DNA from 4 places in the Methylocella sp. CPCC 101449 genome. Region 4 is predicted to be linked to each of the others. Evidence: predicted binding sites of a transcription regulator. Region 4 holds the regulator's gene; each other region holds the start of a gene.
The links. The regulator PhoB, encoded in region 4, activates phosphate uptake and scavenging genes when phosphate is short. The targets are predictions, from matches to a motif close to TGTCATNNANCTGTCAT.

Region 1: the regulator PhoB is predicted to act here: its motif matches at 2,240-2,256, upstream of OIM99_RS23065 (YdcH family protein).
Region 2: the regulator PhoB is predicted to act here: its motif matches at 2,287-2,303, upstream of OIM99_RS02110 (Orn/Lys/Arg decarboxylase N-terminal domain-containing protein).
Region 3: the regulator PhoB is predicted to act here: its motif matches at 2,218-2,234, upstream of OIM99_RS03250 (UDP-2,3-diacylglucosamine diphosphatase).

The regions. Positions count from the first base shown of each region.
Region 1 covers NZ_JAPDHU010000003.1:608,640-612,218, forward strand. Annotated here, with positions in the region: gene OIM99_RS23050 (5-(carboxyamino)imidazole ribonucleotide synthase) at 169-1,284, opposite strand; gene purE (5-(carboxyamino)imidazole ribonucleotide mutase) at 1,289-1,750, opposite strand; gene OIM99_RS23060 (DUF465 domain-containing protein) at 1,881-2,099, opposite strand; gene OIM99_RS23065 (YdcH family protein) at 2,326-2,511, shown strand; gene OIM99_RS23070 (hypothetical protein) at 2,694-2,972, opposite strand; gene OIM99_RS23075 (hypothetical protein) at 3,181-3,579, shown strand, end outside.
Region 2 covers NZ_JAPDHU010000001.1:457,058-460,636, reverse strand. Annotated here, with positions in the region: gene OIM99_RS02125 (cyclic peptide export ABC transporter) at 1-503, shown strand, start outside; gene OIM99_RS02120 (TonB family protein) at 500-1,354, shown strand; gene OIM99_RS02115 (ATP-binding cassette domain-containing protein) at 1,402-2,181, shown strand; gene OIM99_RS02110 (Orn/Lys/Arg decarboxylase N-terminal domain-containing protein) at 2,346-3,579, shown strand, end outside.
Region 3 covers NZ_JAPDHU010000001.1:720,978-724,556, forward strand. Annotated here, with positions in the region: gene nudC (NAD(+) diphosphatase) at 1-39, shown strand, start outside; gene OIM99_RS03245 (glycosyltransferase family 1 protein) at 118-1,230, shown strand; gene OIM99_RS03250 (UDP-2,3-diacylglucosamine diphosphatase) at 1,327-2,124, opposite strand; gene OIM99_RS03255 (glycosyltransferase) at 2,260-3,489, shown strand.
Region 4 covers NZ_JAPDHU010000001.1:899,143-902,721, forward strand. Annotated here, with positions in the region: gene pstB (phosphate ABC transporter ATP-binding protein PstB) at 1-203, shown strand, start outside; gene phoU (phosphate signaling complex protein PhoU) at 225-947, shown strand; gene phoB (phosphate regulon transcriptional regulator PhoB) at 958-1,722, shown strand; gene OIM99_RS03990 (GcrA family cell cycle regulator) at 1,816-2,352, opposite strand; gene OIM99_RS03995 (O-succinylhomoserine sulfhydrylase) at 2,798-3,579, opposite strand, start outside.

The DNA.
Region 1 (3,579 bases), on a different contig from region 4:
GCTTCCGCCCCGGAAAATGGGAAAAAATCTTTGTCGGCGCGACGAAGGCGCCGTACCGTGGGCCGCGAAGTAGCAGAATCGACCTGCCCTGTCCAGCACATCCAGGCTGAACCTCCGCAAAATCGCAGATTTTTCAGCCTCAAGAGCTTGGACGTAGCCTTTCAAGGCCTATTCCGCCGATTCCTCCGGCAAAACCCGGGTCACATGGCCCATTTTGCGGCCGCTGCGCGCTTCGTGCTTGCCGTAAATATGCAAGCCCGCCGCCCCATCGCCCAGAATATCGCGCCACAGGTGGATATCCTCACCGATCAGATTGCGCATTTCGATGCGCCCGTGCCGGCGTGGCGAGCCCAGCGGCCAGCCGCAGATCGCCCGGATATGCTGCGCGAACTGCGACGTCACCGCACCATCGATCGTCCAATGGCCGGAATTGTGCACACGCGGCGCGATTTCATTGACGATCAGGCCTTCCGTGCCCGAACGCTTGTCCTCGACCACGAACATTTCGACCGCGATTACCCCGACATAGCCCAGCGCATCGACGATACGGCGGGTGATTTCGGTCGCCTGATGGGCAGTGGTGGCGGCGATCCGCGCCGGCACCAGAGTGCGCGACAGAATATGATGCTCGTGCTCGTTTTCGCAGACGTCCCAGGCCGCGAACGAGCCATCCCGGCCGCGCGCGGCGATCACAGAGACTTCGCGCACAAACGGCACCGTGCCCTCGAGAATGCAGGCGTGGCCGCCCAAGCCACGGAACACGCTGGCGAGGTCCGCGCCCTCGCGCACCACCGCCTGGCCCTTGCCGTCATAGCCGAAACGGCGGGTTTTCAGAATCGAAGGACGCCCGATTTGTGCCACGGCGCGCGCCAGGCTGCCGGCATCGTCGACCGCCTTATAGGGCGCCGTCGCAATACCGATCTTGTTCAGGAAATCCTTCTCCACCAGCCGATCCTGGGTGGTGGCGAGTGCCAAGGCATCGGGCAGAACCGGCAACCGCGCCGACAGGAAAGCAGCGGTCGCCGCCGGTACGTTCTCGAATTCATAGGTCACCACCGCGACCGCTTCGGCGAAGGCTGCGAGAGCCTGCTCGTCCTCATAAGGGGCGATGGTCATGAAGGTCGAGACGTCGCAGGCCGGACCGCGATCCGGCGCGAAAATATGGGTTTTCAGCCCGAGATTGGCCGCCGCCAGCGCCAGCATGCGTCCAAGCTGGCCCGATCCCAGAATTCCAACGGTAGCGCCCGGTGCGACAGGCGGAAGCGGCGTGTGTGAAATGGCCATCCAATCAGTTTCCGCTCGGCTTTTCCGCTACGCTGCTGCTCTGGGCCGCGCGCCAGGCATCGAGGCGGCCAGCGAGGGCCTTGTCCTGCAGGCTGAGAACGGCGGCGGCCAGCAGCGCCGCATTGACGGCGCCAGCCCGGCCGATCGCCAGGGTTCCGACCGGGATACCGGCCGGCATTTGCACGATCGACAGAAGAGAATCCATGCCGGAAAGGGCCTTCGATTCCACAGGCACGCCGAAAACCGGCAGCGGCGTCATCGAGGCGGCCATCCCCGGCAGATGCGCCGCGCCGCCCGCTCCCGCGATAATCACCTTGAATCCAGCCTCGCGCGCGCCTTTGGCGAAGGCCACCAGCCGATCGGGGGTGCGATGCGCTGAAACGATACGGGCTTCGAAGCCAATACCCAGCGCCTCCAGCGTCTCGGCAGCGTGACGCATGGTTTCCCAGTCGGACTGGCTTCCCATGATGATGGCGACCGGAGCGGAGGTCTGACTCACTGGATTTCCCCTTATCGGGCAAGGCTGGCGAACATAAGCAAAGTTGGCGGAGATAGACGAAGCGGCGCGGCCTCGCAAGCCACGCCGGCCAAAGGCATCAGGCGATGATATCAGGCGTCAACTGATCCTCGACCACCTGAATGCGATCGCGCAGCAGCAATTTGCGCTTCTTCAAACGCTGCACCTGCAATTGATCGACCGTCCCAACCGCCTGCAACGCGGCAATGGCTGCATCCAGATCGCGATGTTCTTCCCGCAGTCGCTCAAGCTCTGCCATAAATGCGGCGCGCTCTTCTTCACTCAGTCTGATCGACATTTCTTTTCAACACCCGCGGGAACACGAATCGCCGACATTGCACGCTTAGCCGACAAACAGTTCAATGATATTGACCTATACAAGGCTTGCAATGCGCGCATTCGTTTACCTGGTGGGTTTCGTCGCGCCTTTCACCAAATGTGAAGGATAGACGACAGAAATCCGCTTGAGGCTTCTCCGTTTTGTGGCACACTTTTATGTCCGCAACACCGAAAGGAGATGCAGGATGACAGTGGCAAGTCACATCGCTGAATTGGAACGCCGCCACTCGGCGCTCGAAAGACAGATCGAGACCTCCCGCCTAAGCCCAGCCTCCGACCCTCTTAAAACCGCGGAACTGAAACGCAAAAAACTAAAGCTCCGGGACGAAATCGAGAAACTGCGCGCCCAAGGCCGCATCGCCGTTCACTAACCCCTCCGACAGAAATATTCACCTGCCATCAGATGAGCGAACCCGGCCAACCCCTAGGTTGACCGGGCGGGTGAATGTCGATGTCGGCAGGTTGGCCAAACGGCTCAAAGCCGAGCGCCCACGCGCTCGGCTCACCCGGCACGAAGCCGGTTCCAGGCAACGATTGGCCTCGAGGGACTGATTTAGTGCTGATGTTCCTGAGTGAGCGTCGGCAGCGCCAGCTTGCTGAGCAGATAGTCGACCTTCCCTGCCGGCAGGTGCCGCACGAGCAGGGCCAGACCGGCCGCCATCTCGACCTGAGCATTGGCCATTTCGCCAATCATCCGCGCCTGGTCGCGGTGATCCCCGCTGGCAGCCTCGGTGACGCTTTTCAGAGCGGCCACCGCATGCGCCATTTCCTGCGCGGCGCGATCCAGATGATCGCTGGCCATGTCGATGGCCTTGGAGCAGCTCTGCAGCATAAGTCGTCTCCCGACGCGGATCGTCCGCGCTAACTGGAGAAAGTGTGCTATAATATCAGGAGTTTACCTAAGCCCATGACGTTATTCACCTGCTAGTGGCGGCGAAACGGTGGCGGACGTTACATGGCGCTAAATTAAAAGGCTCATTTTGCTTTGGTTTACCCCATGCTACGCTATACGATGAACTAACGTGCTACATTAGATTAGAATGTCGGAAAGTTCCCCTCAGCGCCCTCCTTTCTCCGAGATCGAGCAGCAGCAGATCGAATCTTCGCTGCGCGATATCTTGGCGCAGGATGATTTTAAGGCGTCGGGCCGTTTGAGCGCCTTCCTCAAGTTCATCGTCACCGAGACCCTGGAGGGGCGGGCCGACCGGCTCAAAGCGTTCAGCATCGCCGTCACCGTCTATGGCCGGGACGATACGTTCGACCCGCAGGCCAATTCCATCGTCCGTGTCGAAGCCACCCGCCTGCGCCGGATGCTCGAGCGCTATTTTCGCGAGAACGGCCGCGACGCGCCGATCGAAATCCGGATCCCGAAGGGGCGCTATGTCCCGGAATTCATCCGCCGCGAACCGCCCGACCCCGCCCCGTCCCGCGCTGGTCTG
Region 2 (3,579 bases), 440 kb from region 4:
CGCCACAGGAGGGAGCGATCGTCGTCAATGGCAAAGCCGTTACGGCCGCCACCCGCGACGACTATCGCCAGATGTTTTCTATTGTTCTCTCGGATTTCCATCTGTTCGAAACGGTGCAGACACCATCGCGTCTCGTTCAGGCCGAGATCCTGAGCTATCTGGAAAAACTCGAACTCTCCGACAAGGTCTCGGTCGCGGGCGATCGCTTTGCCACCACCGATCTGTCGACCGGGCAACGCAAACGTCTGGCCCTGATCCATGTCTGGCTGGAGGAGCGCCCTGTCATCGTCTTCGACGAATGGGCGGCCGATCAGGATCCGACCTTCCGCCGCGTCTTTTATGAGGAACTGCTGCCTGATCTCAAACGGCAGGGGAAGACGTTGATCGTCATCTCGCATGACGATCGCTACTTCGGCATCGCCGATCGCATCGTACGCCTGCGGGCGGGTCAGGTCGTCACCGATGAGCCTGTGGCGCGCGTCGCCCTGGGAGAGCAGGCGTGAGCAAGGGCCTGCGCGAACTCATGCGGCCTGATGACGATCGGCCGGGACAAATGCTCGTGCGGTGGGGCCTCGCCGCCGCTGCGGCGATGGCCGTCCATGGTGGCGCCGTGTGGCTGGCGCTGGCGGCGCAACCGGAATCTTCAGCCTCCGCCGAGCCGCCCCCCGCGATCATGGTCGAACTGGCGCCCGTTGCCGTTGCGCCGGAGGAAGAGCCGCAGGACATCGCGCCAGGGCCGCAGATGACCGAAGCTCAGCCCGAGCCCGTGGAGCCGGAAACGCCAGAACCGGAAGAAGAGAAGCAGGAAGAGATCACGCCGCCGGCGCCGGTTGCGGAGATCAAACCGCCCGATCTGCCCAAGAATGATGAGGCGGAAGCGCTGATCGCCGCGCCGCCGCCAAAACCCAAACCACGGCCTCGCAAGCCGCCGCCAAAAGTGCAAGAGGTGGAACGTCGCCGGCCGATTCATCCCGAGCGACCACGGGTGCGCCAGACGACGGCACCGCCGGCGAGTCAGGCGCAACGCGCGCAGACCGCCGCCGCTCCGGCGGCCGGCGCCTCGGGCGCGTCGTCCGTTTCTCCGGCGACTTGGCGCAGCAGCCTGGTCGCCCATCTCAATCGCTACAAGCGCTTTCCGGCTGGCGCGGCCGGCGCCGGTACGGTCACCATCGCTTTCACCATCAATCGTTCGGGCGCTGTCGTCGGCGCGCGTCTCGTCGCAGGCTCTGGCGATTCCGCGCTTGATGCCGAGGCCGTGTCGTTGCCGCGCCGTGCCAGCCCTGTTCCCGCCCCTCCCGCCAATATGGGCGGTGGCGCCATTACCCTCGCCGTGCCCATCAGGTTCAACAGATGACAGATCTTAGCTTACTCGACCGCGCGACAACCGCCGCTGGGAACACCATGAGCGAACCGCTCTTCCAGCTCGACGATGTCACGTTCGCCATCCCCGAGCGGCGGCTGCTCGAACCGTTGACCATGACCTTGCCGGCGCGGCGCGTTGTCGGGCTCATCGGTCATAATGGTTCGGGCAAGTCGACTTTGCTCAAACTGCTGGCGCGTCAACAGCCGGTCACGAGCGGTACGGTTCGTTTCGAGGGCAAAACGTTGAAGGACTGGGGCGACAGGCCGTTTGCCCGCAAGGTCGCCTATCTGCCGCAACAGACGCCGCCAGCCTCGGGCATGCTGGTCAAGGAGCTTGTGGCGCTGGGCCGCTATCCCTGGCATGGGGCGCTGGGCCGCTTCGGCCAGAGCGATCGCGATAAAGTGGCGGAAGCGATGAAACTGACCGACGTCGAGCCTTTCGCCGATCGTCTGGTTGATACGCTTTCGGGGGGTGAGCGCCAGCGCGTGTGGCTCGCCATGCTGGTGGCACAGGATGCCGAATGCCTGTTGCTCGATGAACCGATCTCGGCGCTTGACGTCGCCCATCAGATCGATGTGCTGTCGCTTGTCCAACGTCTGGCGCGCGAACGCGGTCTCGGTGTCGTCGTCGTCTTGCACGACGTCAACATGGCGGCGCGTTTCTGCGACGAGATCATCGCGCTGCACAGCGGCAAGTTGATCGTGCGCGGTGCGCCTTCCGAGATCATGACACCGGCCGCTTTGCAGTCGATTTACGGTGTCGCCATGGACATCATGCCCCATCCCGTCTCGGGCCTGCCCATCAGCTACGTCAGATAGGGCGCGATGCCCCAGAAGGGTGTCGGGGAGAGCGACTGTCGGGGCTGACCCTCCTCTGACAAGCCCCGGCAGGCAGTGCTAGGGCTTGTCGCAGCGATATCCTATAGTCACCATACTGTCATCTAAGGCGGCGACAGATCGATATTCATTCGATCGGGGCAGATATGGACTATTTCAGACGTTTCACGTTCCTCTTCTCGACGCCTATTTTTGAAGCGGACGATCTCGAGGGCGTCCGCGTCAATCAGATTGTCAGTGAAATCGAACGTTCCGGTTTCGAGGTCGTCAAGGCGCGCAAACTCGAGGATGCCGAAATCGCGGTGCAGACCGATGCCGCCATCGGCTGCATGGTGGTCGACTGGGGCAAGAAAGGCCTGGAGGGCAAGACCGCGGCGCTGATCAACCTGATGCGTCGTCGCGGTCTCGACTTTCCGATCATATTGCTGATTCGCCGCAAGCGGTTCGAGGACGTGCCCGTCGAAGTGCTTGATTTCATCGACGGCTATGTCTTCCTTTCGGAGGAGACGCCGCCCTTCATCGCCAAGAACCTCATCAGCCGCCTGAAGCAATATGCCGAGACGCTGAAAACACCGTTCTTCGGCACGCTCGTCGACTATGCGGAAGAGGGTAACCAGCTCTGGACCTGTCCCGGCCACAATGGCGGCGTGTTCTATAGCCGCAGCCCGATCGGCCGGGTGTTCATGGAACATCTTGGAGAAGCCGTCTTTCGCGACGATCTCGACAATTCCGTGCTCGATCTTGGCGATTTGTTGACCCATGAGGGTCCGGCGCTTCAGGCACAGAAAGAAGCGGCGAAGATTTTTGGAGCTGAAAAGACCTACTTCGTCCTCAATGGCACCTCGACCTCGAACAAGGTCGCGCTCGCGGCGCTGGTGACTGATGGCGATCTTGTGCTGTTCGACCGCAACAACCACAAGGCGGCCCATCATGGCGCGCTGATGATCAGCGGTGGCATCCCGGTCTATGTGCCGACGGTTCGCAATGCCTGGGGGCTGATCGGTCCCATGGCATGGGATGCCTTTGATGAAGACGCTTTGCGTCAGCGCATCCGCAATCATCCTCTGGTCAAGGACCCGGAGGCGTGGCGCAAGCCGCGTCCCTTCCGCGTCGCGGTCGTCGAACAATGCACTTACGACGGCACGATCCACAATGCGCAGATGATCCTGGAGCGCATCGGGCACCTCTGCGAATATATCCTGTTCGACGAGGCCTGGGCCGGCTTCATGAAATTCCATCCGCTCTATGCGGGGCGGTTCGCCATGGGGCTCACCAATCTGGGGCCCGATGCGCCGGGCATCATCGCCACGCAATCGACCCATAAACAACTCGCGAGCTTCTCGCAGGCGTCGCAGATCCATTTGAAAGACCGCCATATCC
Region 3 (3,579 bases), 180 kb from region 4:
CGTGCCTGGTACGACGGCGAAACGCCAGCCCTCTCATGAACACTGTCACATAACCGCAGTGCGAATATGTTCTTGGGGCCGCAGTGATCCTCGGAAAGTCCGGGCGGAGAACTGCGGATGGCGCTTTCTTTCGTCGATGCCGGCCAGCCGGCGGCGCGCAGGCGGCAGGCACGGCCCCAGGTGCGGGCCGCCGATCAACCCGATCCGCTTCGCCTGCTCTTGGTGACCGACGCCTGGACGCCGCAGATCAACGGCGTCTCGCGCACCTATGAATGGCTGTCGCGGGCGCTGCCGGAGCTGGGCGTCGATCTGCATCTGCTGACACCCCAGGGCTATCGCTCGGTGCCGATGCCCTCCTATCCGGCCATCCGGCTGGCCCTGCCGCCGCCGCGCAGCGTGCCCCATCGCATCGCCGCCATCGCGCCGCATATCGTCCATATCGCTACCGAAGGGCCGATCGGCCTGCTGGCCCGGCTCTACTGCCACCGCCGCCGCATCCCCTTCACCACCTGTTTCCACACGCGCTATCCCGAATATATCGCGGCGCGCTGGCCAATCCCCGAGCGCTGGAGCTATGCGGCGCTGCGCTGGTTCCACAATGGCGCGGCCGCAACCATGGCAGCGACGCAAGCGCTCGCCGGCGAATTACGCGGCCACGGCTTTGCCCGCATGGTGCATTGGAAACGGGGCGTCGACACCAAAGTATTTGCCGAAGGCCCGGTGGCGCAGTTCGATCTGCCGCGGCCGTGGTTTCTCTTCGCCGGCCGGCTGGCGGTGGAAAAGAACATCGAGGCCTTTCTCGAACTCGATCTGCCCGGCACCAAGATCGTCGCCGGCGATGGCCCGGCGCGGGCGATGCTGCAACAGAAATATCCGCAGGTGCGTTTTCTCGGCGCCCTGTCGAGCGCCGATCTCGGCGCCGTCTATCGCGCCGCCGATGTCTTTGTGTTTCCCAGCCGCACCGATACTTTTGGCCTCGTCATGGCGGAAGCTTTGGCTGCGGGTTTGCCGGTCGCCTGCTATCCTTCCGATGGCGCACGCGCCATTTTCGATGGCGAAGCTTGCGGCGTGATCGGCACGGATCTGCGTCAGGCGGCGCTGTCGGCGCTACGCATCGACAAGGCACTCTGCCGCAAGGTCGGCGCGTCGCACAGCCTGGAGCGCAGCGCGCGTAGCTTTCTCTCGATCGTGGAAAATGCCAAGGCGGCGACCAGTCTACCGTGGGGATAGGGCTTTCAACGTAAAGATGCCTGTACCGCAGGCACTTCCTGGCGTTCTACGGCCCGCCTTGGATTGCTTCGTCGCTGCGCTTCTCGCAATGACGGATCAGGCGACCAGTTCGCCGCTCAGCTCTTTCACCGAAACCGGCGCGAACGCATCCGCCACCTGATGCCAGTGAATCAGCTCCAAGCGACCATCCTCGTTCTCGACGACAGCCGAGCAGGATTCCACCCAATCGCCGGTGTTGATGTAGAGCACGCCGTCGATGGTGCGCATTGTCGGCTTATGGATGTGGCCGCACAGAACCATGTCGACGCCATGCCGGCGCGCGTCCGTCACCACGGCCTGTTCGAAGGCGCTGATGAAGCTGACCGCGCGTTTGACCTTGTCCTTGCTCCATTGCGAGAAGGACCAATAGGGCAGACCGAAATAGCGGCGCACGCGGGCGATATGGCCGTTGAGCCAGATGGCGAAGTCGTAAGCCCAGTCGCCCAGCAGCGCGAGCCAGCGCACGTTGCGCACCACCGTGTCGAATTTGTCGCCATGCAGGATGAACATCGAGCGGCCATCGGCGCAACGATGAATAGCCTCTTCCTCGATCTCGATGCCGCCGAAATTCGAGCCGACATAATCGCGGAAAAATTCATCATGGTTGCCCGGCACGTAGATGACGCGCGTGCCCTTGCGCACCTTGCGCAGCATCTTCTGCACCACGTCGTTATGGCTTTGCGGCCAGTACCAGCTCTGGCGCAGGCGCCAGCCGTCGACGATGTCGCCGACCAGATAGATTGTGTCGGCTTCGTAGACCTTGAGAAAATCGAGGAGGACCGCCGCCTGGCAGCCGCGTGTTCCCAGATGAACATCCGAGAGGAAGAGGGTTCGGACATGTCTGGTTTCGGACATCGCTTCGGTCTCGCCCATTCGATAGTCAGACGATTCATGCATGGCTGACGAGAGCGGCATGCGTGATTTGTGTCTCACTTTCGTGACAGGCCGCGTCATACTTCCGTCAACGGGACGGGTTACCCAGGATTCGCAATGTCGATTCTCGCGCAGTCCGCCGCAGCACTCGCCGCCTCGCTTCTCACCATCCAGGTCGCCAGCGCCGCGATCGCCATGGTCCGGTGCCGGAAGGGCGCGCCCATTGGCACGATCGGCAAGCCCAAAGGCATTACCATCGTCCGCCCGCTCTGCGGCCTCGAGCCCTATTCGAAGGAAACGATCGAAGCGTCCTTCCAGATCGACTGGCCCGACTACGAGCTGATTTTCTGCGTCGCCGATGCACAAGATCCCATCGTGCCGCTGACGCAAGCCGCCATCGACCGGCATCCGCATATCCCCGCCCGCCTGCTCTTCGGCATGGAGCGCCTCGGCCCCAATCCGAAGCTCAACAACATGGCGAAGGGCTTCCGCAATGCCCGCTTCGACATCATCGTTTTCGTCGACAGCAATCTGCTCGTCGCGCCCGACTATCTGCATCGCCTGACCGGCGCCTGGCGCGAGGATGCCGGCATGGTGACGGCGCCGGCTTTCGGCGATCGGCCCGAGGGCTTCTGGTCGATGGTCGAATGCGCCATGCTCAACAGCTATCAGGCGCGCATCCAATATGCGGTCGACACGCTCGGCTCCGGTTTCGCCCAGGGCAAATCGCTGATGTTCCGCCGTGCCGATCTCGAACGCGGCGGCCTCGAATCCCTCGCCAGTGAACCGGCCGAAGATGCCGCCGCCACCAAGATGATGCGCGGCAAGGCCCGCGGCATAGCCGTCGCCGGGCCGCCCTATCCGCAATTGCTCGGCCGTCGCTCCCTGACCCAGGTCTGGGGCCGGCATCTGCGCTGGGCGCGGCTGCGGCGCGCCAGTTTTCCTGTCCTCTTCGCGCCGGAAATCTTCAGTGGCACACTGCCGCCGCTGGCGGCCGCCCTGGTCGCGGCCCATGGCGCCGGGATCAATCTCCTGGCGGCCACCGCGGTGTTCCTGGCGGTCTGGTACATTCCGGAATGGCTCTTGACCCGCATTGCTGGCTGGCCGCGATCGGCGGCCCTGCTGCCGGCCATGCTGCTGCGCGATATCCTGTTGCCCGCGCTCTATTTCTGCGCCTTCTTCGGCCGCTCGGTGACCTGGAACGGCAACAAGGTCGATCTGGCGGCGGCGCCGAAGCGCCGCGTGCTGCAGCGCCCGCAGATCATCGCCAATGTCATCACGGCGGGTTCCGCGCGCCTCGCGCGGGTTTCCCTGGTGCGGTCCCTGAAGACCTTGCGCCGCTCCTGACCGCCTTATTCATAAGGCTAAGCGCACCGATTTATCCCTTCCCCTTAACAATTCCTCCGCGCTAAAAATCGATCAGCGGAAGGAAACACA
Region 4 (3,579 bases):
AGATCGAAGAACTGATCGACGAGCTGAAGACGCGCTACACGATCGCGATCGTCACGCACAACATGCAGCAGGCGGCGCGTTGCTCGGACAAGACGGCATTCATGTATCTCGGCGATCTGATCGAATTCGACCAGACCTCGAAAATCTTCATGTCGCCGGAACAAAAACAGACGCAGGACTACATCACCGGCCGCTTCGGCTGAGACAGGATTCCGGAGATCAACATGACCACCGACCAGCATACCGTGAAGGCCTATGACGAGGAGCTGCACTTCATCGGCAGCCGCCTCGCCGAAATGGGCGGGATCGCGGAGAAGATGCTTTATGACGCCATCGACGCGCTGTCGCGCCTCGATGCGGACCTGGCTCGCCGCACCATCGAACGTGACCCCAAGCTCGACGCTTTGCAGCGCGAGATCGAAGAAAAGGCCGTGCTGACCATCGCCCGGCGCCAGCCCATGGCCGTCGATCTCAGAGAACTGGTCGCCGCCATCCATATCGCCAGCGATCTGGAACGTGTCGGCGATCTCTGCAAGAACATCGCCAAGCGCACGACGAAGATTTCCGGCGACATGCGCGTGCCGCGCACGCTCGTCGGTCTCAAGCACATGGCCGATATCGCGGCCATTCAGCTCAAGAACGTGCTCGACGCCTATGCTCAGAAGAACGTGGCGGCGGCCGACGAAGTGTGGCGGCGCGACGCTGATGTCGACGCGCTGGAAGACTCCGTCTTCCGCGATCTCCTCACCTTCATGATGGAAGATCCGCGCAACATTTCGTTCTGCACCCATCTGCTGTTCTGCTCGAAGAACATCGAGCGGATCGGCGATCACGCGACCAACATCGCGGAAACCGTACATTATCTCGTCACCGGCGAACCGCTGCCGGTGGAACGACCCAAGGGTGGATCATCGGGTCTTGAGTCTCAAGCAGCGGCGGCAAAATAGAGGCTGATCCATGCAGACTTTCACGAATGAATCGAAACCCGTGTCTGTGAACGACAGGCGGCCACGCAACGAGGCGACCGCACCGCGCATCCTCATAGTCGAGGATGAGCCGGCCATCGCGCTGCTGCTTGCCTACAATCTGGAAGCGGCCGGATTCACCGTGGAAAGGATCGAACGGGGCGACGAGGCGGAAATCCGCCTCGCCGAGGAGGTGCCCGATCTCCTGATCCTCGACTGGATGCTGCCCGGCGTCTCGGGCCTGGAAATCTGCCGACGCCTGCGGGCGCGGGAGGCGACCAAAGGCCTGCCGGTGATCATGCTCACCGCGCGCGGCGAGGAACAGGAACGGGTGCGCGGCCTTTCGGTCGGCGCCGACGACTATGTGGTGAAACCGTTCTCGGTGCCGGAACTGATGGCCCGGGTACATGCTCTTCTGCGCCGCTCGCGGCCGGAACGCATCGCCACCAAGCTGCAACGTGGACCGATCGAACTCGATCGCGAAACGCGCCGCGTCCATCGCAACGGCCGCGAATTGCATCTGGGTCCCACCGAATTCCGGTTGCTCGAACATCTGATGGAAAAGCCGGGCCGCGTCTTCTCACGCGCGCAACTGCTCGACGCGGTGTGGGGCCTGTCCATCGATATCGACGAACGCACGGTCGACGTGCACATCGGGCGCCTGCGCAAGGCGATCAGCCGCGGCCGCGAACGCGATCCGCTACGCACGGTGCGCGGCGCCGGCTATTCCTTCGACGAGACTTTCGAGCGGGATTGATTGCTCGCGGGATTGATCCACTTCACCGAAGCCGAAAAGAAAAAAGGCGTGTGATTGATCACACGCCTTTAACTTTTCCGAATAGCTGCCTGATCAGGTCAGCCGCGGAACCTGCATCTTCGAGCGGTTGCGGCGATCTTGCGCCGGCTGATAGGCCATGCGCGAATGATAGGGGCAGTAGGTGGCACCGGGATCGGACTTGCCGCCGCAGTAGCGGAACTCGGATGTCGCGGGATCGCCGAGCGGCCAGCGGCACATGGCTTCCTTCAGCTCCATGATCGTCACCCGCTCCGACATCGGCAGCAGGACTTCCTCGATCGGCTTGAGCACCGGCGCCTCATAGGCGCGCGGCGCGAAGGCGAGCGCGGTATTGCCGCGCACCATACCACCGCCCATGGTGCCCGACCGCTGAACCGCCGCCGGCCGATGGGCGCGAGGCTGCGAGACACGGGGGCGCGGCGCGGCCGTCGACGGCGCCTTGACGCGGCCCGACAGACCAAGCCGGTGCACCTTGCCGATCACCGCATTGCGCGTGATGCCATTGCCGATCTCGGCTGCGATCTGGCTGGCGCTGTGACCATCCGACCAGAGCTTACGGAGCGTCTCAACGCGCTCATCGGTCCAGGACATGCTGTTCTCCTAAGTCCGTTTTGCCGTGAATCCGTCTGGCCCGCTCCCCGGATGTACCGGTGAGCGTTGGACGCATGTCACGCTTGCTGAAAGGTCCGCCGCACGAAATGTCGTAGTAGACAGCGTTGAATCTACACTAGCCGTAGAATCACGCGCAAGAGTCCCTGTTCAATGTTCATGTGGGTGAAATCCGTTTTCCCCAAGCCCTTCGCTGCTTTTCGACGATCCCGGCGCCGGCTGTGGCGGTATCAACTCCATGCAAACATTGAGTTTGCCGACGCTGGGATGCGGCGCGTCGGGGCCGGCGGACAAGCCTCTACTTATCCACTGCCTTCACGCCGGCAGGACCGTAAACGGCAAGTGTGGCGGGTTTTTGTAGCGCCTTAACGCCCTCTGGCTTGCCTTTGATGGGCTCATCAAAGGCAAGCCAGCAACGTTGTGACGGCTAAATCGCCGCGATGCCGGCCTGGAAATCTTCCAGAATGTCTTCGATGTCTTCGAGGCCGATGGACAGGCGCAGCATGCCCTCGCCAATCCCCATCGCTTCACGATCGGCCTGCGGCAGACGCTGATGGGTGGTCGTCGCCGGATGGGTGACGATGCTTTTCGCGTCGCCCAGATTGTTGGAAATCTTGATGATGGAGAAGGCATTGGCCATGCGGAAGGCGGCTTGCTTGCCACCCTTCACATCGATCACCACCACGGTGCCGCCACCCGACATCTGGCGCATGGCCAGCTCGTGCTGCGGATGATCCTTACGCGAAGGATAGAGCACGTAGTTGATGGCGCTCTGCTCGGCCAGGAAATCGGCCACCCGCTCGGCATTGCGCATCTGCTGGTTGACGCGCAGCGGCAGGGTTTCAAGCGACTTCAACATCACCCAGGCATTGAAGGGGGAGATGGCCGGGCCGGTCTGGCGCAGGAAATTGTGAATGTGCGCCTGGATGAAGGCTTCCGACGCCAGAATGCAGCCGCCGAGCACGCGGCCCTGGCCGTCGACATGTTTGGTCGCCGAATAGACGACGCAATCGGCGCCGAGTTGCAACGGGCTTTGCAGAATGGGCGTGGCGAAGACGTTGTCGACCACCAAAGTCGCGCCGGCATCATGGGCGATCTTCGCCACGGCTGCGATATCGATGATCTCGAGCTGCGGATTGGTCGGGCTTTCGAGGAAGAAGGTCTTGGTATTGGGGCGCACGGCGGCGCGCCATTGCGCGAGGTCGGTGC